4 regions of the Paenibacillus sp. FSL W7-1279 genome follow, and region 3 is predicted to be linked to each of the others. Evidence: riboswitches for the same ligand, from Rfam matches in the RefSeq annotation. Region 3 holds a riboswitch; each other region holds the start of a gene.
The links. Region 3 has a riboswitch for thiamine pyrophosphate ahead of MKY82_RS28460 (ECF transporter S component). Riboswitches for the same ligand answer to the same signal wherever they lie in the genome.
Positions count from the first base shown of each region.

Region 1 (5,743 bases), 2.6 Mb from region 3:
AGTAACAAGGCCACCTGTTAACGGACACCAGATCCCTTATTTGCCTGATTTGGTCCCAATTCTTAAATCTAACGGACACAGAATCTCTTATTACCGCAATAAGATGCCTATTTGCCATCATATTCTATGAATAGCGTATCTGGTGTCCGTTAGCTCTCGAAAATTACGCTTTTTCAGTTAAATAACGTATCCCCAGTCCGCTTGCCCTCCGAGCAGTCGCACTAGACTAGTAGCTGCATCAAGATCAGTAATAGCACCAAGCCCAGCAGTAGCACCAATACAGCAGTAGCATCAATACCAGCAGTAGCACCAATACCAGAAGTAGCACCAAGATCAGGAGTAGCCTAGAAGTAGCCTTAACGGACACCAGTTCCCTTATTTGCCTGATTCGGTCCCAATTCTTAAATCTAACGGACACAGGATCTCTTATTACCGCAAAAAGGTGCCTATTTACCATCATATTCTAGAAATAGCGTATCTGGTGTCCGTTAGCTCTCAAAAATTACGCCTTTTCAGCTAAATAACGTATCCTCAGTCCGCTTGCCCTCGAGCAGTAGCATCAATACCAGCAGTAGCACCAATACCAGCAGTAGCACCAATACCAGCAGTAGCATCAATACCAGCAGTAGCATCAATACCAGCAGTAGCATCAATACCAGCAGTAGCATCAATCCCAGCAGTAGCATCAATACCAACAGTAGCATCAATACCAGCAGTAGCACCAATCCCAGCAGTAGCACCAATCCCAGTAGCATCAATCCCAGCAGCAGCTACATACTCTGTGTTCACCCAGTTTCTACCTCTAAACCATAGCTACTCTGAGTTACCCGGTCCCTACATCGATCATAATCGACAGCCATCCAAGCATACCCCTGGGGAACCGAACCACCCATGTTCTCCCTGAAATAACGCTTTTGCTTCCCTTCACCTTGTTACGAAATCTTCACCACGATTTCCGCTCCGGCAACATAGGTCATTGCTTTCATGTAATCCGGGTCTTGGGCGCGTCGTTCCATCTCTTCGGGCGTGAGGTCCTCCATTCGCGTCTGAATCCACCATAAGTTGCCGAACGGGTCCCGTACCCGTCCCACCCGGTCGCCGAAGAACAAACTCGTTGGCTCCGTCACCGAGACGGCTCCTGCGGCGAGCGCTTGCTGGTAAGCAGCATCGCAATCCTCAACATATAAGCGGAGGTACGCCGGGCTATCCGGCCATTCCGGCTTCGCGTCAAACATCATGACGACGGCATCCCCGATTCGCACCTCGGCATGGCCGATGACACCATCGTCAACATAGACGCGGGCTAACTCTTCGGCTTGAAAAGCCTGCTCCAGGAATTCAATCAGCGCTGCGGAGTTTCTTGAGATGATCCACGGTGTCACGGAGGTGTAGCCATCCGGAATGGGGTTAACCGCTTTTGATGGGTTCGTCATAAATAAGCTCGCTCCTTTAAACTTCATTTTTTTGAATAACGTTTATGTACTCATTATGTAGGGGAATACATGACAACCCAGCGTCAGTGTTTCTGAAACAAGTGTTGGGTAGCCGGCGTTTTTTATTCGCGAAAGACATCTGCCACCGTACAACATCATGATCCACCGATCACGGAAGATTTCGCACGTGGGGTTCTGTCCGCGAACCGTTAACGTTTGACAGCATCTACAAACCTATGTACAGTATTAGACAAAAGAATAGGAAGTCCACTAGGGGAGCCGTTAGCGGCTGAGACAAGAGCGTATCTTGGACCCTTTGAACCTGATCTAGTTCGTACTAGCGTAGGAAAGTGGAGCCTTCGTATATAAGGTCTTGGTGCGTTTTTGGCGCACTCGGGCTTGTTGACGAAGCCGCTCCAGTTTTCGGGGCGGCTTTTTAGCGTTGCCTGGAAAGTCGTGTCTTATGGACTTCCTGCTCTTCAATATGTTGGAGGAGGGGACAAAAATGAGTTTTACGCAAGAGCTCCGTCAGCAGGCGGGAGGCATTTTTCAAGCAATCTTCGATCATCCCTTTGTAAAAGGCATTGCCGAGGGGAAACTGGCGCGGGAACAACTGATCCACTATGTGAAGCAGGATTTTGAGTATTTGAACGCCTACATGCGAATTTACGGCATCGCCATATCCAAATCGACCAGCCGCGAAGAGATCGCAACCTTTAACGAACAAATCTCATTCATCCTGCATAGCGAGGTGCATCCGCATCAGAATTTTTGCGCAGCCGCCGGGGTGACTTACGAAGAGCTTCAAGGCTATCCGCTGGCTCCGTCCGCGCATCACTATATCCGTCATATGCTGACGGTGGCGCATGAGGGCAGTCTGGGCGAGATTATGGCCGTACTGCTGCCTTGCCCGTGGACCTACCTGGAGATTGGCCGCAAGCTGCTGGATGAAGTGAAGCCGGATGAATCCCATCCGTTCTACGACTGGATTTATTTCTACGGCAACCGGGGGGAAGACGCGACAGCCAAGTTCTGCAGCCGTGTCGATGAATGGGCGGAGCGTGCGACGGCAGCCGAGCGAGAACGGATGAAGGAGCATTTTATGCTGAGCTGCCAGCTGGAGTATATGTTTTGGGATATGGCTTATAAGCAGGAGGAATGGCCGGTGCCGCTGCAGGCTGCGGTGCTGTAAGGAGACCTAACTAGCTCATAAATTCCAATATAGCGAAGAGAGGCTGATTCATATGCATACATGGGAAAATGAAGTTTCGGCGCTTTTAACAAAGGTACGGCAGACGAGCCCCCTCGTTCACAACATGACGAACGTGGTGGTTACGAATTTTACGGCTAACGGCTTGTACGCGCTGGGCGCGTCGCCGGTCATGGCTTACGCGCCGGAGGAAGTGGCAGATATGGCCGCCATCGCAGGCGCGCTCGTATTGAACATCGGCACGCTGAACCGCGAGCTTGTGGATGCGATGATCATAGCTGGACAATCGGCGAACGCACAAGGCGTGCCGGTCCTGCTGGACCCGGTCGGTGCGGGAGCAACCCGTTTTCGGACGGAGTCGGCGCTGCGGATTCTAAGCGAGGTGAAGGTGTCGCTCGTGCGCGGGAATGCGGCTGAAGTCGCTCACCTTGTCGGGGAGGCCCGCGAGATCAAAGGCGTAGACGCTGGCAACAGCACGGGCAGTGATCATGCCGAGCTGGCCGTGCGGGCTGCGCGCGAAGTAGGCACGATCGTGGCCATTACCGGTGAAGAGGACGTGATTACCGATGGAAACGAGGTACGTATCATTACCGGCGGGGATGCTCTCCTCACGAAGGTAACCGGTGCAGGGTGCCTGCTGACCTCGGTGCTGGGTGCCTTTGCCGCAGTGGAAGCAAACCTGCTGCTTGCCGGTACGGCGGGCCTGGCCTTCTACGGGGCCGCGGCGGCGAGAGCTGCAGAGCGAACCGCGGACCAGGGACCTGGAAGCTTCCAGATTGCTTTCCTGGATGAGCTGGCAAAGCTTCATCCGGGCTCGCTGGAGGGCTATGCCGCTGTCCGGGAAGCGGAAGCGTCCGCTGCAGGTGGCGCACGATGAGCAGCAAGTCTCACGTTCCTCGGGCACTGACGATTGCGGGGTCTGACAGCGGCGGCGGTGCCGGCATTCAGGCTGATCTGAAAACCTTCCAGGAGCTCGGCGTATACGGCATGTCAGCGATTACGGCGATCACGGTGCAGAACACATTGGGGGTTCACGGCGTATATCCGCTGCCTCCCGAAGCAGCCGCGGAGCAGATTGAAGCGGTTGGCTCGGACCTCGGAGTCGATGCATTGAAGACAGGCATGCTGTTCAATGCCGAGATCATTCGCCTGGCTGCTGACCGGATCCGGGCATTCGGCTGGGAGAAGGTCGTTGTGGATCCCGTGATGATCGCCAAGGGCGGAGCAGAGCTGCTGCAAAGCGAAGCAGTGCAGGCTTTAAGAGAGGATTTGCTGCCGCTGGCGTTAATTGTCACCCCCAATATACCGGAGGCCGAAGTATTGGCGGGGATGCGTATCCGCACGAAGGAAGATCGGAAGGAAGCGGCGAGACGTATCCAGGATCTGGGGCCCAAGATCGTTGTGATCAAAGGCGGCCATGACGAGGGAATGACCGGCGGCGGTGAAGTTGCGGATCACGAAAGAGACAGGGGATCAGCTATGGCGGCGGGTACGCAGCAGGAAGAGTTGTCTCAGTCCGAAAGTACGTATCGCCAAACAAGAACCGCCAGCCATAACGGGGAGTTTTATGAGGGACGCTCCCCCATGATCAAGAACGATGACAGATTCGGTAATCCCGACAGTCCTTCAGTCATGGACCTCGTATACGATGGTATCGCCTTTACAGAATTATATGGACAACGAATTCATACCGTTCATACGCATGGTACCGGCTGTACTTTCTCTGCCGCGATTACCGCAGGCCTGGCCAAAGGCTTGAGTGCATTCGATGCCATTCAGAACGGGCGCACATTCATCCAGGCGGCCATTGAGGACGGCTTAAACCTGGGACAGGGACACGGCCCAACGAATCATTGGGCGTATCGTCGCCGCCATCAGGAGGTGCTGCGATGACGGGCAGAGTGACACCCGAGATGATGAGGCAGCATCTACGGATGTATCTCGTACTTGGCAGCGTGAATTGCATCGTCGAGCCAAGCCGGGTCGTGCAGGATGCATTGGCCGGCGGCACGACCATGGTCCAGTTCCGCGAGAAGGGACAGGGCGCACTTGTTGGCGAGCCGATGATCCGGCTGGCTCGCCGGATCCAGGATCAGTGCCGCCAAGCGGGCGTACCCTTCATCGTCAATGATGATGTGGAGCTGGCACTGAAGCTGAACGCCGACGGCGTTCACATCGGCCAGGACGATGAATCTGCGGCTTCGGTACGTGAGCGGATCGGCAATCGGATTCTGGGCGTCTCGGCCCATTCTGTTGAGGAAGCCAGGCGCGCCATTCTCCACGGCGCCGATTATCTTGGTATCGGCCCGATCTATCCGACCCGCTCGAAGGATGATGCCAAGGCTGTGCAGGGCCCAGCGATCCTTCGAGAAATGCGCGAAGCTGGCATCCATCTGCCGATTGTAGGAATTGGCGGGATTACCGTGGAGCGCGTGGAGGAAGTGATGGGGGCGGGTGCGGATGGCGTCGCCGTGATATCCGCCGTGACGGGAGCGGAGTCGGCGCGAGAGGCTGTGGAGGCTTTTATAGGAAAGATACGCTGTGCAACCGAACGAATTTTTTAAAATGTAAGAGGATCATGATAAGGATCATGAACAAGAGTGTCGAATTTCTTCGGCACTCTTTTTTTGTTTACGTCAGATTTTATATTACTGTATATGTTCAGCTTATCCCTCAACATGCCATTCTTTGGGTCCATTCTCGCGTTCCATACCAGATCAGATTGCCATAGCGACCCGGATATGATATACGTAGGACAATGTACCTGCTCCACGAATAGTGAGCTCTCCAAATAAGTTGAATAGGAGATCGGAATGAATAATAGGCAAAAAGAGATTTTTCGTAATTTATTAATGGAACCGAACCGGCTGTGGCTCGTTCAGGATCTGGCGGATCAGACCGAGTGCTCGGAGAAGACGATCCGAAACGATCTGAAGGTGATTGAAGAATATATAGTTCAGCACTCCAGTGGCCATCTGGTGAAAAGGCCGGGACTTGGCGTTTATCTGGAGATCGGAGAAGCGGATCAGGCTGATTTATTCCACCGCTTGTATTCCAACGAGCGTACCACCGAGGATGAATCCGACGAGGAAAGGGTGCT
Region 1 covers NZ_CP150215.1:1,393,319-1,399,061, forward strand. The annotation lists gene MKY82_RS05960 (hypothetical protein) at 532-789, opposite strand; gene MKY82_RS05965 (VOC family protein) at 933-1,433, opposite strand; TPP riboswitch at 1,696-1,799, shown strand; gene tenA (thiaminase II) at 1,939-2,625, shown strand; gene thiM (hydroxyethylthiazole kinase) at 2,678-3,520, shown strand; gene thiD (bifunctional hydroxymethylpyrimidine kinase/phosphomethylpyrimidine kinase) at 3,517-4,536, shown strand; gene thiE (thiamine phosphate synthase) at 4,533-5,207, shown strand; gene MKY82_RS05990 (BglG family transcription antiterminator) at 5,457-5,743, shown strand, end outside.
Region 1: linked by a shared signal. The riboswitch ahead of tenA (thiaminase II) and the one ahead of MKY82_RS28460 (ECF transporter S component) in region 3 are both predicted to bind thiamine pyrophosphate.

Region 2 (5,743 bases), 1.2 Mb from region 3:
CTATTAAATATGAATGCCTGTATGTCTTCATCACTTCGTAGGCAACATTGACCACCAGGAGCCCGAGGAATGTAATCGGACCTACCAAAGCGGTAGCCACCGAGATCAGAACGGCAACCACAATCAGAAGCCGCTTCACTACATAATCATAATTCACGCCGAGGTTGATCGCCTGCTCACGACCTAGTGCCAGCACGTTCAGGTACTTGGCAAATCGGGCAAAGTACAGCAAGGTCAGCGCTACGACAATGACGGAAAGGACCAGAAGCTCGGTCTTCACATTGTTAAAGCTGGCAAACATTTTGTCGGCTACAAACTGGAACTCGTTCGGGTCAATCAGCACTTCCATAAAGGAAGACATGCTGGAGAACAGGGTTCCGAAGATCATGCCAATCAGCAGCAGGAAGTAAATGTTATTCCCTTCCCTTTTGAACAGAATCTTATATAAGACTCCGGCAAACAGGATCATCGCGCCGACGTTGATCAGAAAGTTAACGTTGCTGCCCAGTTTGTACAGCGTGAAGGATCCGAAGACAAAGATGACGGTGGTCTGGATCAGTATATATAAGGAATCTAATCCCATAACGCTAGGCGTCAGTATCCGGTTATTCGTGACCGTTTGAAACACCGTGGTAGACAGAGCAATCGCTCCGCCGGTCAGAATAATGGCAAGCACCTTCTTGATTCTCCTCGGAAGCGCGTAATCCCAATTGCCGCCAAGATCAATGAACAGAAAGACTGCCACCAGGATGATTGCCGCTGCGGCCAACAGGCCGAGTTTGGCTTTATAAGTCATAAGCCTTTCTCCTCATCAGTAAGAAAATGAATATACCGCTTCCGAGTACGCCCACGGTTAGACTAATCGGAATTTCATAGGGATAAATAATGATCCGGCCCAGGATGTCACAGAACAGTACGAAACCGGCCCCCAGCAGCGCGGTATGCGAAAGGCTTTTTTTCAAATGGTCTCCTAAGTACAAACTAACAATATTAGGTATGATCAGACCAAGAAACGGAATCACGCCGACCGTCAGCACGACGGAAGCCGTAACCAGCGCCACGATGACCAGTCCCAGATTCACAACTCTCCGGTAGTGAAGGCCCAGGTTGGTAGCAAACTCCTCTCCCATTCCGGCCACCGTAAACTTGTTGGCGAACAGATACGCCAGAATCACAAGCGGGATACTAAGATAGAGCATTTCATACTGGCCCTTCATGATCATGGAAAAATCACCCTGGAGCCATGCGGACATATTCTGAATAAGATCATATTTGTATGCAAAGAAGGTGGCGATCGAACTGACGATATTACCGAACATCAGCCCTACGAGCGGGATGAAGATCGCATCCTTGAACTTAATCCGATCCAGTATCTTCATGAAGATAAAGGTTCCTGCCAGAGCGAATACAAATGCCACAAGCATTTTGATAAGCGGTCCGCTTGTCGTGAAGACAAGCATGGCTACCAATATCCCCAGTCTGGCAGAGTCCATCGTACCTGCCGTGGTGGGCGATACGAACTTATTGCGGCTGAGCTGCTGCATGATCAATCCGCAGATGCTCATGCTGACACCCGCCAATATGAGACTGACAAGCCTAGGAATCCGGCTGACAAGCATAATATGCTGTTGTTGTTCTGTCATCGAGAACAATTGCAGTGGCGAGATATCCTTAACTCCAATAAATAATGAGATTATCGAGAGTACCACAACGGCTGCAAATAAGTATCTAATCTTCATGGCTCTTCCTTCTATGCGTATGTCTCTAAATACCCGGGATCATGCAATTTCCGTCACCATTCTCATTGAGATTGATTATCAATCGCGTTCTGATATGCATTATATCATCCTCATTCTGGCTCGACAAGTATAATTGAGAATCAAAATCAATTAAATTGTTCATACAAGTATATTTTGTTCATGAATTGTTCATAATATGAAGTTAGGTGGAGACATAGCTTTTATCCTCAGGACAGAATCACACTTTGGTTAAGTCTCCCTTTAATGCAGCTTCTGCAATAATGAGACTTCTCTAAAAACGACTGTTTCAATTCTTATTAAATGGATAAGAAAAATTATATAAATTCGTTGACAATTCCTCTAAGTTATATTAATATCCTAACAGAATTATTATTTCTAACTAAACGTAAGTTAATGTGGAATAATAATTGGTTTTATGGCTAATAACGAAAAATGCATATTTGCTTGTAGTAAGGGACATCTTCTAATCAGGCGTATGCAAATTCGATTACACCAGGAGGTTTTTTTCAATGTCTAAAGATTTTTCAGCTGCACTCAAAAATCGCCGTTCTTATTACGGGATTAGCAAAGAATCCGTTATCTCGGACGAGCGTATTCAGGAGATCGTAAACGAAGCGGTTAAATATACTCCGTCTTCTTTCAACTCCCAAAGTGCACGCGTCGTTGTATTGCTTGGCGAACAGCACGATAAACTGTGGAACATCACGGAAGGCATCCTGAAGGAAGTTGTTGGCGATGAAGAAGCATTCAAATCCACTGCCGACAAAATGGCTTCATTCCGCGCTGGTTACGGTACGGTACTGTTCTTCGAGGACAATAACGTCATTGCCGGGCTGCAACAAAGCTTTGCCGCTTATGCCGACAATTTCCCGGTTTGGTCCAACCAATCCAACGGCATGCTGCAATTTGTAGTATGGACATCCCTTGAAGCAGAAGGTCTGGGCGCATCCCTGCAGCACTACAACCCGCTGATCGACGAAAAAGTAAAAGCCGAATGGAACGTCCCGGAAAGCTGGAAGCTGATTGCTCAAATGCCTTTCGGTAAGCCGGTTGCTGAACCAGGCGAAAAAGAATTTGCACCGCTTGAAGATCGCGTGAAAGTATATAACTAATCAAACAGATGAAAAAAGCCGCCTCCCTAAGTTCCTGCAAATGGGACAGGCGGTTTTTTTTATAATGGGCAAAGATTGAAAAACCGATGGCAAAACGATACAATTACACAGGTAAGAACCCTCGAACTTCTACGATAACATGAAGCTCCGGGGCAAATCTTGCGGTAACCAACTACATAAGATGTTGGCTGTACTAGGGGTGCCATGTGCTGAGAGACGGCGGGCTGCCGTTAACCCTTATCACCCGATCTAGGTCATACTAGCGTGGGGAAGTGTAGCATTTATGTTTATTTCTTTTCGTAGGCATAACTGCACCTTCTTCATGGGGTGCGGTTTTTTTGCGTGGACTTATATAATGGGGAGGAAATGAAAATGAATGAGCTTGTTTGCGGAACCAGCCGGATCGTCGGATGCCGGTTCTCGGTATTTCCCATGACAGACCGGTTTGTGGAGGTCATCCTGGGCGCGCTGCAATCTGTGGATGCGGGAAAGGTGTGGATTCAGACAGACGATGTGAGCACTTGTATTCGTGGACGTGCAGAGCATGTCTTTGATGTTACAAGAGCGATATTCGCCCATGCTGCGGCGAGTGGCGTGCACACTGTTTTTAATGGCACTTATTCCATTGGCTGCCCCGGAGATACGGACGCCGATGTATATATGACTGAGGATTCAACCCGCTTGAACAACGACATCGGAGAACATGCCGATATGGAGACTGCCTGCCAATTCGCTCTTTACCCCATGGGTACGGACAACTACATGGATGTCATCTACGGTGAAGTAAATCGTGCGAAGGCAGCCGGTACGTTCGCCGGAAGCGTTCATTACGCCAGCCGGTTGGACGGTTCCTTATCCCGGGTGTTCGGGTCTCTTGAAGAGGCGTTTTTGCATGCGATCCAATCCGACAGCAGCCATCTGGTCATGACTGCAGTGGTGTCCGCTCACAGCCCCTCGGTTAAAGCCGCATCGAATTGAGTTCGATTGAGGCAGACAAAAGCCCGGCATGCGCCGGGCTTTTCTGTCACTACTGCCAAGAATCTTGACGGTTTAAACCCAAGCACTCAAGATGATTACGAGCAGGATAAAGAGAACCAAAATAATTCCTACTGAATTGCCATATTCACCGCCGCCATATACTCCGCTCATGAAGATCCCCTCCTGGATTTAAAGTATGCCGTGATGTAATCACACTATTATAGTATTTACCGCGCCTTGCTAGCGTCACGGCTAATGTACCTCTCTTTATCTATTGGCATCGATATTTTATTCCTCATAACCGATGAGAAGTTTCCCTCCGTACGGACGGAGCATTTCCTCGGTAAATGCCATTAGAACAGAAGGATCATCTTGGCGATACATCGCCGCGAGCGCTGTTTCCAATCGCTCTCCTAAAATTGTGTCAAAGCGGTTAAACAGGCGGAACAGCGTTTTCCCTTCACCCGTCCACTCCCGGTTCACCCTAAGTACAAAATCACAGAGAATCGCGGCTATTTTGTGCACCGTAAACCATTTTTCACCATCGCTTCGGGGACTCTTCAAGTCCAGCATGTACTCGGTTAGCACATAACGGTAGTCGTTAATATCGGTTATCGTCAAGGGCAGAGGTCCGTAATCCAAATCGCTTTGGGCTTCCGTCCGCACCTCTTCCCCCTCGGGCATAAGGCGCAGCACCGTCCCTTCTGCGATCATCCGCTGAAATGACGGATTCGCCGCGATCACTCCCTCGTCAAAATATTCGCGATAGGAGGATAAAGACAATATAAAGATTTCCGCGATCCATCCATGCGCCTCTATCGTCCTCCTGCTGAAATCATGACCCTCTCGTTCAAGGACCATAATGTCCAAATCGGATTGTTCATTATATTCGCCTCTGCTCGCGCTGCCGCCAAGCACGGCAAGCAAACAGTCGGGATAATCGTGTTGAATGACGCGTTCCGCTGCCTCTACCGGTTCCATCCTCATGACGTTTCCTCCATTATGACTCTGATCCTCCCGAAAAAAGGGCTCAAAATATCTAATTCAGCTAAAACCCTAAACGTACCTGAATCATATGGTAAATAAACGATTACCCTCATGTTGATGACAAGGGAAGAAGGGATAGATGAGATGAACTACATTCATATGCTCTCTAAATTAGGCATGGGCAGTGCCCACCCGGGAGGATTCGAGGCAACCCTCAGAATGCTGAAGAATTATCCCATTCAACCGGGCAGCCGCATTCTGGAGGTGGGGTGCGGAACTGGCAGAACCGCATGCCATCTTTCAGAGATGGGGTATCAAGTGACAGCTATTGATCTGAACGAAAATATGATCAAAAAAGCACGAGCACGAGCCGAAGCGATGGAAATCGACGTGCAGTTCCATCAAGCCGATGTATGCGCATTGCCTTTCGAGGACAATCAATTTGATCTGATCATGGCCGAGTCTGTTACCGTATTTACGGATACTTCGAAGTCGCTGCCCCAATATTACCGCGTTCTGGATCGCGGAGGCGTCCTGCTGGACAGAGAATTACTGCTAGATAAGCCCATGCCGGAAGCAAAGCTTCAGGAACTGCTCGAATTCTTCGGAATACCTAATCTGATGATGAGAGAAGAATGGGAGGAATCCCTCTTGGCTTGCGGGTTTAAACAGGAAGAAATTCTGGAGTACAATCACTTCAATGAGCAGTTAAAGGAAGAGCAGACACGTCATCTGGATACATTTGAACAGCGCGATAAAGGACTCCTGTTCGATGTTGCGCTCTGGGAAACGCTGTTCAAGCATGATCGCATGATTCTGGATAATACCGATTATCTCGCTTCCGCCTTATTCCGGGCAGTAAAATAGAACCTTTTCACATCTATGCATCAAGTGGGGATTCGCATA
Region 2 covers NZ_CP150215.1:5,073,047-5,078,789, forward strand. The annotation lists gene MKY82_RS22785 (iron chelate uptake ABC transporter family permease subunit) at 1-796, opposite strand, end outside; gene MKY82_RS22790 (ABC transporter permease) at 786-1,739, opposite strand; gene MKY82_RS22795 (nitroreductase family protein) at 2,270-2,872, shown strand; TPP riboswitch at 3,058-3,160, shown strand; gene MKY82_RS22800 (YkoF family thiamine/hydroxymethylpyrimidine-binding protein) at 3,245-3,850, shown strand; gene MKY82_RS22805 (YjcZ family sporulation protein) at 3,923-4,021, opposite strand; gene MKY82_RS22810 (nucleotidyltransferase domain-containing protein) at 4,139-4,837, opposite strand; gene MKY82_RS22815 (class I SAM-dependent methyltransferase) at 4,982-5,704, shown strand.
Region 2: linked by a shared signal. The riboswitch ahead of MKY82_RS22800 (YkoF family thiamine/hydroxymethylpyrimidine-binding protein) and the one ahead of MKY82_RS28460 (ECF transporter S component) in region 3 are both predicted to bind thiamine pyrophosphate.

Region 3 (5,743 bases):
GGCGGGTCGAAGGGCAAATGGGTTTCATAGCAAGCGATTTAGGGTAAAAACGACATACAGTTTCATTTTGAAGGGGGGAGAGAGGAATGAGCCCAAGAAGACGGGTGCGTGGACGTTTCTTTAGTCGCGGTGGCTGCGGTATTTTCAGAAATCGCTTGCGCCGCATGAAGACAACGACTCAGGATCATCAGAATGTGTGGTTTTAACGAGACCTAGGCCTACATACGGGGGACATTGAATCCCGTTATCATATACGCTTTTCTCTGGATGAACGCAAAAGGGAGCTAAATGGCTCCCTTTTTTTTGATATGTTTTGGGGTCCCCGCAAAGTATTTGGAATAAGCATCGGAGCATAGGCTCCACTTTGTGGGGCATTTTGTATTGGGGTCCCGCAAAGTATTTGGAATAAGCATCGAAGCATAGGCTCCACTTTGTGGGGCTATTTAATGGATGTACATGGGAATAGGGAGTCTGTCTGATTACGTTGTAAAAGGGTGCATATACGGATAGGGACTCTGTTGGCATTGCGAAAATTTGTTATATTAGGGATATGTATAAAGCGCTAAACGCAGGGTTGTAATGGACCGGACAGGCAGTTCGGATAACGGAAGGGTGACGGGTGTGACGGAGAGAGCGGCATTGGCGGAGCAAGCGGTGATCTGGTGGTAACGGCGGGAGCAGGAAAGGTTGCGCTGATCACGGGCGCGTCGAGCGGGTTCGGACTGCTCATCAGCTTGGAGCTGGCAAAAGCGGGCTATGACGTGGCAGCGGGTCTGCGCAGGCCGGAGGCGGCTGCAGAGCTGATGACCCGAGCCGAACAAGCAGACGTTGTCAAACGCATTCACGTATTCCAGCTGGATATATGCTTAGAGGAACAAGTCAAGGCTGCTGCTTGGGAGTTAGAGCAGAAGTTCGGCCGCTTGGACGTGCTGGTGAACAACGCCGGCGAAGCGGTAGGCGGCATGGTGGAGGAAGTACCGCTCAGCGGCTGGCGCAAGCAGTTGGAGACGAATTTTTTCGGGACCGTATCGGTAACGCAGCATATGCTCCCGCTGCTGCGCAAGACCGGACGATCCAAAATCATTCTCATGAGCAGCATTAGCGGCGTGGTCGGCTTTCCGGGTTATGGTCCCTATGCGGCATCCAAATTTGCGCTGGAGGGGTTTGGTGAGAGCCTGTCCATGGAGTTGATGCCCTTTGGCATCGATGTCGTACTGATCCAGCCCGGTGCCTATGGCACGCCGATCTGGAATAAAAGTTTTGGGGAGCTTACGGTAAAGGAAGGATCACCCTACAGCGGTCTGCTGAAGGGCGTGCTGGACTATTCCGAGCGGACAGCCAGGGGAAGCGGGGATCCGCAGGAGGTAGCCAGGCTTGTGGCAAACATTGCGTCCATGTCCAAACCGAGGTTCCGCTATACGCTGCCCCGAGGTACGCGGCTGACCGCATGGATCAAGGGCGTGCTGCCGGATCGGCTGTTTCAGCGGATCGTTTATCGGATGCTGGACAGGCGTTAATCATTCATGCAGCGAATGATTCATGGCCTTAACTTGTCATGCGATGCTTGGTGAAGCTTGTTAAGGTGAATGGCGTTACCCTCTTCTGGTTGGGGACGGGTGTAGCAAACCAAGCAGCTCTCCCATCTTCACCTTGGAGCCGGGTTCCAGGTCACCGCGCGGAGTAAACGTGCCGTTCTCTGTCAGAAGCACGACGGTAGAGCCGAATTCAAAGTACGCGAGTTCATCGCCGATCTCGTATTTCTTCACGTTCTCGTCAGCATAACGGATGCTGCTCACGTTCATGGCTCCGACCTTCACGACGGCAACTTCGCCGAACTCATGCGCAATATAGGTAATGAGGCGCTCATTACGGCTGAGCACGTGCCGGATATGGGTCATCGCAAAATCGTTCACGGGGTAAACGCGTCCCTTTAGATGCTCGCTTTCCGCCTGAACACCGGTTACCGGGGAATGAATGCGATGATAATCGGTTGGGCTTAAATACAATACAAATGCGTAGCCGTTGATGTAATTTTCCATTCTCGGTGATTTGGCGAGCAGCTCGCTCAGGGTATAATCCTGTCCCTTGACGCTCAGAATGGTGCCGGCATTAACGGCGCACATTGCCGAAATCGTGGCATCGACGGGGCTTACCATGGCATCGGCGGTGTCGTCTATGGCGCGCAGGCCTATTTTTAACCGGCGGGAAAAGAATTCGTTCAGTGAGCGGTATTCGTGGATTTCTTTCTCCGCTTCATGCGCCGGAATTTGATAAATTCGTATGAATGCAGGTATTAGATGACGGCTCAGCCGGCTGTGGGAACAATGCCCCATGATTCGGGACAGCCACTTGCGGGAGGACAGCTCAGTCATCAGACGCAGCAATTGTTTAGCCATGTCATTCTCCTTTGTGCATAGGTGTCAGCAATAAACGTTGGTGGAAAAGCCAATCACTCTGATATTGACATAGAATGAGCTGGAAATCAATAAATAGCCATTTTTGAAAAAAGGTTCTTGCTAATTGGAGAACGAATGTGTATTTTAAGATTAACATGAAACCGAATAGGGAATACGGGGGCTTGAGTGAATCAGGCTGAGATTGCAGCTGTTATCCGCTGTTGACCGTTAATCTGAACTGGGTAATGCCAGCGTAGAGAATATCCGACCCTGCCTACATAGGGCCTATTTTTCCGTCTGCGCGTTTTCCAGACGGTTTTTTGTTGTGTTTACACAAAAATAGAGGTGGAGAGGGGAATGTGTGGTTATGGGAACATCTGTGCAAGAGAAGTTGGGGGTTCAGCCCCGAAAAGGGCTGCGGTTAAGCGATATTTTGGTGACGGTGCTGGTATCGCTGGTGCTTGGCGTCATTTATCACTTCTGGGGTTCGGTTTACAATCTGTTAAAACCGCTGTTCTTTGAAGCGGATGAGTTGTTATACGGAATGTGGTTCGCTGCAGCCACGCTTGCTTACTTGCTAATCCGTAAGCCGGGAGTGGCCATCATTGCGGAAGTGGCGGCTGCCCACGTAGAAGTGCTGTTTGGCAGCGGCTGGGGATTGACTCTGCTGCTGTATGGCCTCATTCAAGGACTTGGGGCAGAATTGGTATTCGCGGCGTTCCGTTATCGGAGCACCTCGGCGTGGACGCTGGCGATTGCCGGAGCAGGCGCAGCCATCGGATCGATGATCATGGACTTCTATTACAGCTATACCGATGACCTGCAGACGTGGATGTTCCTGGCCAAATACGGTATGCGAGTACTCAGCGGTGCCGTCATTGCAGGTCTGCTCATGCTCTTGCTGGCCAAAGCCTTGGACCGCACGGGCGTCACATCCCTGCTGCGTCCTGCGTCGAAGAAGGATTACGAAGCACTGGATGATCCGCGCCATGTCTAATGCCACGGTTAGCCTGGTTCCGGCTCAGTCCGCTGAGATGGTTTCGGAACCGGCCGTGTATGTGGAGGGATTGCGTCTGAAGTATCCGGGCGAGGAGCGACTGATGTTCAAAGACCTCTCCTTCTCGGCTGTCCGCGGGGAGAAGGTGCTGCTGCTCGGTCCGAGCGGCTGCGGCAAATCCACGCTGCTGCAGGTGCTTAGCGGGATGATTCCCCGCGCAACGGAGGTGCCGATGAAATGCGAGTCGCAGCTGGTTCCGCGCTCTTGGGGGTATGTATTCCAAGATCCGGATACCCAGTTCTGCATGCCGTACGTGGATGAAGAGCTGGCTTTCGTACTGGAAAATCTAAGTGTCCCCCGCCATGAGATGAAGGAGCGGATGCAAGCGGCGCTCCGCGAGGTGGGGCTTGATCTTGAGGAGCTTCATATGCCGATCGGGCATTTGTCCCAAGGCATGAAGCAAAGGTTAGCGCTGGCTTCGGCTCTGCTGCTGGAGCCGGAGGTGCTGTTCCTTGACGAGCCATCTGCCTTGCTCGACCCGGAAGGAAGGGAGCAAATCTGGTCGGCGGTGAAGGCCGTATCGGAAGGGCGGACACTGATCATCGTGGAGCACCGGATCGAAGAAATGGCCAGATACGTGGATCGTGTCGTGCTGTTCAGCCCGGATGGCGTGATTCTGGGCGAAGGTCCTCCGGCAGCGATATTCGCAGAATTCGAGCGGGAACTCCAAGCCTATGGAATCTGGTATCCCGGCGTATGGGATGATTATGCGCAGACCCGGGCGGGCAGAGAGTTGTTTGCTCCGGTCGATGCGCTTGGCGATGAGCGGGGTAATCTCCTGCATGAGGCTGCTCCGCCGTATGCTCAACGTGGGGAGCCTGTCATTCAACTGGCGAATTTCAGGGGAATGAGATGGGATAAACCGGTCATCACGCTCCCTTCGGCCGAGGTGTTTCCGGGACAATTCATTGCGGTGGTAGGGCCGAACGGAGCAGGCAAAAGCTCGCTGCTGCTCAGTTTGATGGGGCTGCTTCGCGCCGAAGGGACCTATATGCTCTGCGGGGAAGAGGTCATTCAGGGCAAACGCAGGAAGGTTCGGAAGAAGAGAGAGCAGCAGCTGCGCCAAATCGGATTCGTGTTTCAGAATCCGGAGCTTCAATTCCTGACGGAGCGCATCGGCGATGAGGTGGTTTACTCGCTGCTGGTGGATCATGTGCCGCCGGAGGAAGCGAAGGCGCAGGCCGAGCGCTGTCTTGAACGTTTTGGACTGAATGGCTTGGAGGCCAGGCATCCGTACCAGCTGTCGACAGGCCAAAAGCGCCGCTTGAGCGTGGCTACGGCCATGGCAAGACAGCCGTCCGTCCTGCTTCTGGATGAGCCGACCTTCGGACAGGATGCGCGGAATACATTCGCGATTCTGGAGATGTGCGAGAAGCTGCGCCGTGCGGGAACCGCCATTCTCATGGTGACGCATGAAATGGAGATCGCGCAGCGGGTCGCCACGCATATATGGGAAATACGGGAGGGACAGCTGACCTCGAGCATGCCATCCCCGCGCTGGTCTGGCGGGATTGAATCCCGGCAGGCGGCTAAGGGAGCAAACGGCGCTGCCGACCCCCGGGGTACCTTAGCCGCGGCCGATCATCGCCTCACGGGGGTGAACGCATGAACATATGGAATCCCGTGCGGATCACTTGGCTGCACCGGGCGAATCCGGTGGTGAAGCTGGGTCTGATCTGTGCGCTGTTTTTCATGACGGTGTTAACCCATGATCTTGATTTTGTTTTGTATCAGGCGTTCATCTTTATGGTCTGTCTCGTGGTGCTTAGCGGGGTGAAGCCGTGGAAAATGCTGTTGTTCTTCATTCCGTTTCTGCTTGCCTTCATATCGTCCGCCTCTTCCATGATGCTGTTCGGTAAGGGAGAGACGATCTGGTGGGAGTGGGGGTTGTTCCGGGTATCGGAAGAAAGCTTCTACCGGGGGCTGCATTTGGGCTTTAAGGGAATTGCCTTTGCCTCGGAGGGGCTGCTGCTCGTGACCACAACGTCCTCGGTGGATTTATTCTACAGCCTGATGCAGAAGCTGCGGCTGGCGCCCAAGTATGCTTACAGCTTCATGGCTTCGATCCGGCTGCTGCCTATGGTATGGGAGGAATATGTGATTCGCCGCCAAGCCTTGAAGGTACGAGGAGTCCGCCCGATTCGCGGGATTCGCGGCATGGTGAACCGCGCAGGATTGTATGTGGTGCCGCTGCTGGCACAGAGCATCCGCCGGGCCCATCGGGTGGCCGCCGCGATGGAGGCCAAGCAATTCGACGGCGATCAGGCGAAGTCCCGGACGTATTATTACC
Region 3 covers NZ_CP150215.1:6,283,570-6,289,312, reverse strand. The annotation lists gene MKY82_RS28470 (SDR family oxidoreductase) at 663-1,517, shown strand; gene asd (archaetidylserine decarboxylase) at 1,593-2,396, opposite strand; TPP riboswitch at 2,561-2,673, shown strand; gene MKY82_RS28460 (ECF transporter S component) at 2,764-3,393, shown strand; gene MKY82_RS28455 (ABC transporter ATP-binding protein) at 3,386-5,062, shown strand; gene MKY82_RS28450 (energy-coupling factor transporter transmembrane component T) at 5,059-5,743, shown strand, end outside.

Region 4 (5,743 bases), 2.0 Mb from region 3:
ACCGGACGAAGGAGAAATTCGTAGGCAACGATCTGCTCGGATGAATCCACGATGGGCTGCATATAGCTCGTAAACTGCTTATGTAAAATGATACTTACCATATCGTAATGCTCCATCTGCAGTTCGAACTTCTGCATAGGGGTCCACGAATGCCGGATTTGCGGAGCTTCTCCGTCGGTAACACAGAAGGACAGCTCTTGACGAATCTTCAGCGGAAGGGGCTGCAGACACTTCATCATGGAGATCAGGTCCGCGCGTACCTTGTAGTTTACAGCACAACCCTCATTGTTCTCTTGTACCGCGTAGCCGTTCACTGCCAGCAACTGAATAAGCTCTCCACTTGCAGGCTTCATATGAATGGTCCCCTGATCCTCAATCGGTTCAAAGGTGCTGCAATTGTCGCAAATCATGTTCGTCCTCCTTGGCAAGCTAGCTCTCACTATGCTTCTTATCGGCATTTTGAATATGATTTCTTTGCATTTTATGGATTTTATATCGAATTTATGACCTATTTTAAGAGAAATGCGCAAGATTCGTGCAATGATTACGCCAAATTCTACAAAAATCGACTTATATTGCTTTTAACAACGTATTGTCAATATTATGGTCATGCTTGATCTACTCAACCTTTTGATCCAAAAGCTGCAGCAGCATCGTCCGCTCCACATCAAAATGCCAAGGGGCGTTCCGTTCCTTGGCCGCATACATCGCGGCATCGGCGCGACCAATCAGCTCCTGGTCATTTCTGGCATGATCCGGATAAACCGCAATGCCGATACTCGGCGTGGTTCGAACTTCATGCCCTTCCAATTCGTACGGCTCGCTAAGCATCGTCCAAATCTCCTCCGCCATCCAGATCAGCTCCTGATCCTCACCAGCCGGATGGATCATAACGGTGAATTCGTCTCCTCCTAAACGGGAAACCAAAACTCCCTTGGATTCAAGAGATTGAAGCCGGTCTGCAACCTTTCGTATCAACAAATCGCCGGCACGGTGGCCGTATCGGTCATTGACTCGTTTGAAACGGTTCATATCCATATACAGCAAGCCTACACGGGAAGCTGCGAGGTCCGCCTCCTTCAGCGAACTCGCCAGCCTTGCATTAAAATAACGGCGATTATACAGCCCCGTAAGATCATCACGATGTGCCAGGGCTTCACTCTGCATCAGACTCTCATGCAGTCGGTCAAACAAGCGATCGTTCTCGAACTGGATTAAAATCTGCCTGAACAGAATCAGGATCACGCACAGGGATAGGCCGGTAAACAGTCCAGTCCACCCTCCAAACCGCTGCGCCATAAGGGCAAACATCCCGCCAAGCACGCTGTAGGGAAGCAGGTACCTTACGATCAGGTTTCCGACTGAACGCGGCTCCCGCTCGCCAACGGATGGTTTACGGGAATTAGGAGCGGACTGCCCACCTGCGAAACTAATGAATAATACCGATATCGTATAGAGTGGATACAGATAGGAACGAACCTCGATACCCATCAGATCAACGAGATAGATGTACAGGACATCTCCGGCAATATATGCGCTTCCGCCTAGACATAACAGAATGGCCGCCCTTTTCCCTAACAGTCCGGTATTAAAATACAACACCAGCGTAAAAAAAATAAGTACCATTGCGCACAGGGGATACAGCATGTCCACCCAAAGGTTTCCCCATACTGCCTCATGGGCCAGACCCTGAAGCTCAGGCTTGATGAAATATTCCCACCCTACTGTCATGACGGCTATGCCAACAATCACGATATCCAGCATAAACCGGAGCCCCCGAAACGAACCTTGAACATGCCGGAATAAATAAATGAGAGAACTTGCGAACAGAATGAGTTCAAGTCCCCAGAATAAGTGGGTTAGGATCGGCGAGAAAGCGCTCTCTTTTTCAAACCAAACATAACAAGCGTGAATGATTCGTGCCGCTGCATCCCCCATTAATCCGAGACTCACAATAAGCCAAAACCTGCGAAGATGAACCTCATAACGCCGACTAATCCGCATTAAATAAACGGAGGCGGCTGCAGGAGGAATAATGACTAGAACACGCTGAAGCGATAAAGCCTCAGGCATCCACAGAGCAATCATGATCTGAATGAATGCATATATCATGGCGAGTCGAATCCACAGATGATCTGCTGGAGTTGGACTCATAAGCATTCCTCCTCGGCCAAAGGGTAAGCTGGATCACTTTCATATGTTAGGTCTTTTGAATTAATCTTTCTATTTCTCATGATACTTTTTACCCACCCAAAAGTAAAGATGAGGAAATGAAAGAAAAATCATCTGTATCAGCCCTGCATGAACACAACTCCCACTTGACGTATAGGGATTATGTGATAATATTTCAGTCATATCTCATATGGATCGGAAAGGGTGTTGAACCATGTCACAGAAACGATTAGATCATGTTGGTATTGTTGTCCGGGACCTAGAAGCTACAATCGCCTTCTATACATCCGTAGTCGGACTAGAACTAAAGGATCGCCTGACCCATACGAATGGCGTCATCCAGCTGGCGTTCCTCGGATTTAACGGCAGCAACGAGACGGAAGTCGAGCTTATTCAGGGATACAGCGACACGCTGCCAGCGGAGGGCACCGTTCATCATTTTGCAGTCAGCACGGATAACATTGAAGAGGAATATGCCCGGGTTCAAGGACTTGACGTTCCTCACTTGGACGAGGAGATCGTGACGCTCCCGAATGGTTTCCGTTATTTCTTCGTTCATGGTCCCGAAGGGGAATGGATTGAGTTCTTCCAGCGCTAACCTCAATATAGAAGCCTTATTCAAATCCTTTATTCCGTGAAAGGTTCATAGGATTAATTAATCCTTCCCATGGCAAGTGTTCTGAGCAAAGACCTGCCTCGTTCGCGCTCCTTCGAACTAGACAGGTCTGGTGTGTTAGGACTATAATAGCGGATGTAATGATCAAAACTTCATAAATACCGGGGGAGCTGGGATATAGCCGGCTGAGAGTGTATCCGATATGATACTGACCCTTACACCTGATCTGGGTAATGCCAGCGTAGGAAGCCCATGTTTGCGGCAGCTATTTATTTGCCGTGGTATACACTTACGCCGTCATGCGTCCTGATATCATCAGGGCGTTTTTTTTGTGGAGTTGCGAGGTAATAGAAAGAGAACTCAAAGGAGAGAAGAAACGATGAAGAAGGGAAGATGGATTCCGCTGCTTCTCGCTTGCGTCCTGCTGATGGTCGCGTCCGGATGCGGCACAAGCGGACAGAACAAAAAGACAGGTGCCGAAGGTGAAGGCAGTCAGACTTCCGGGAAACTCCGTGACGTGCATCTGATGCTCGATTGGTCCGCCAATACGAATCACACCGGCCTGTATGCAGCGAAGGAGCTTGGGTATTATGAGGAAGAAGGGCTTAATGTCCAGATCGTCCAGCCGGGAGCAGGCGGAACGGATACGCTGGTCGCATCCGGAAACGTGCCGTTTGGCATCAGTTATCAGGAAGGCGTAACGCTGGCCAGAACCCAAGGCTTGCCGCTCGTTTCCATTGCAGCGATCATTCAGCATAATACGTCCGGCTTTGCCGCCCCCAAGGACAAAGGCATCGTGAAGGCAGGCGATTTTGAAGGAAAATCCTATGGCGGCTGGGGCTCGCCTGTGGAGGAGGCCGTCATGAAATCCATCATGGAGATCGATGGCGCCGATGTCAGCAAGGTGAATATGGTCAATATGGGCGATGCCGATTATTTTACGGCCGTCAAACGCGACATTGATTTTGCCTGGATCTTCTATGCTTGGACGGGGATTGAAGCCGAGCTTCGCAATGAACCGCTTGACATGATTTATGTGAAGGACTACTCCGAGCAGCTTGATTATTACACACCAGTGATCGTGACGAACGAGAAGCTGATCCAGGAAGACCCCGAGCTTATCAAAGCGTTCATGCGGGCGACTTCAAAAGGATACGACTATGCGATTCAACATCCTGAAGATGCGGCAGCTCTGCTTACGAAGGCGGTTCCTGACCTCGATGCCGAACTGGTTCTCGCCAGCCAGAAATGGCTGAGCCCCCGTTATCAGGATGATGCATCCCGCTGGGGCGAACAGAAAGCCGAAGTATGGTCGGGATATGCAGACTGGATGTTTGAGCGTAAGCTGCTGGAGAAGGAACTTGACGCGGACCGCGCATTCACCAATGATTTTTTACCGGAGCAGCCATAAGGCTATTTTTATTTAAAAAGAAGAAAGTCGGCCTTTGCAAAAGGCTGCCTTTCTTCCAATACATTATAGCTTGCACGAAAGGATGAGTTTACATGGCGAATACACTTTTGAGCATTCAAGTGATACCGAGAACGCCAAACGGGGCCGACAGCATCCCTTATGTAGATGAAGCGATTAAGGTCATTCAGGAATCAGGCGTGAAATACGAGGTTCATGCACTCGAAACGACCATGGAAGGTGAGCTCGCCGAGCTGCTCAAGATCGTGGAGCGCATGCATGAAGCGCTGGTGAATGCGGGAAGTCCCAGCATCATATCCCAAGTTAAAATCGCTCATCATCCCAGCGGCATCAGCATGGATAAGCTGACTGAGAAATACCGTCCATGAGAAGCTGGTGGAGTTCGGTTTGGCCGCCCGTTGTGGCGGTCCTCTTCTTTTTGGTGGTATGGCAGGCCGCAGTATCTATATTCGACATTGAACCTTTTATTCTGCCTGCGCCGACGGCCATCGGGCATGAGGCCGTTACCGGAGCTTCCGGTCTCTTCCAGCATACAGCGGCCACCCTGCAATTAACCTTGGTCGGATTTATGATCGGTACGGCGATCGGCCTAGTCATCTCGCTGGCACTGCACATGGTTCCTTTTCTCAAAACCGCTCTTTATCCACTTCTTATTCTTAGCCAGAATGTGCCGACAATCGCCCTAGCCCCGCTTCTCATGATTTGGTTCGGCTTCGGCATGCTGCCCAAGGTTATCGTGATTACGCTGGTCTGCTTCTTCCCCGTCGCTGTTGCGGCACTGGACGGACTGGCCCGTACTGACCGAACCATGATGAACTACATGCAGATGGCGGGGGCTACCTCTTGGCAAATTTTCAGCAAGCTGGAGCTGCCGCATGCCCTTCCCTCCATCTTCTCCGGGATTCGAATTGCGGCCACCTATTCGGTCATGGGTGCGGTTATCGGGGAATGGATCGGCTCGGACCGGGGAATCGGTTACTACATGATGCTGCAAAAATCCGGCTACCGCACGGATCGGGTGTTTGTTGCCATCCTGGTCATCGTCCTGCTCAGCCTGCTGATGGTGCTGCTGATCACTCTGCTGGAGAAGCGGCTCATCCGCTGGAATCGAAAAGGTTGAGTCTCCGTGAATAGACGTAACGAATCTTATATGATAGGAGGCCATTTGTCGATATGACACATCAAGTACCCCTGACGGTCCAGGACGGGGCTGACCCGTCGGCTGCGTCGGTCTCAACCGCACCTGCCCTCGAGGTTCGCACCCTTCGAAAAACCTTCCGCGACCGGCGCAGCGAAGTGCATGTGCTGGATGGCCTTTCGCTTCAAGTACAACCCGGGGAATTCGTCTCCTTAATCGGTCCCTCAGGCAGCGGAAAGAGCACCCTCTTCCATATCATTGGGGGGTTAACAGCTCCGGATGCAGGCTCTGTCCTCATGGACGGTCAGGACGTGACCGGGGAAAAAGGCCGCATCGCCTATATGCCTCAACAGCCGGCCCTATTCCCTTGGCGTACGGTGGAGGACAA
Region 4 covers NZ_CP150215.1:746,783-752,525, reverse strand. The annotation lists gene MKY82_RS03190 (EAL domain-containing protein) at 1-410, opposite strand, end outside; gene MKY82_RS03185 (GGDEF domain-containing protein) at 619-2,154, opposite strand; gene MKY82_RS03180 (VOC family protein) at 2,387-2,770, shown strand; TPP riboswitch at 2,942-3,053, shown strand; gene MKY82_RS03175 (ABC transporter substrate-binding protein) at 3,168-4,199, shown strand; gene MKY82_RS03170 (MTH1187 family thiamine-binding protein) at 4,292-4,585, shown strand; gene MKY82_RS03165 (ABC transporter permease) at 4,582-5,337, shown strand; gene MKY82_RS03160 (ABC transporter ATP-binding protein) at 5,391-5,743, shown strand, end outside.
Region 4: linked by a shared signal. The riboswitch ahead of MKY82_RS03175 (ABC transporter substrate-binding protein) and the one ahead of MKY82_RS28460 (ECF transporter S component) in region 3 are both predicted to bind thiamine pyrophosphate.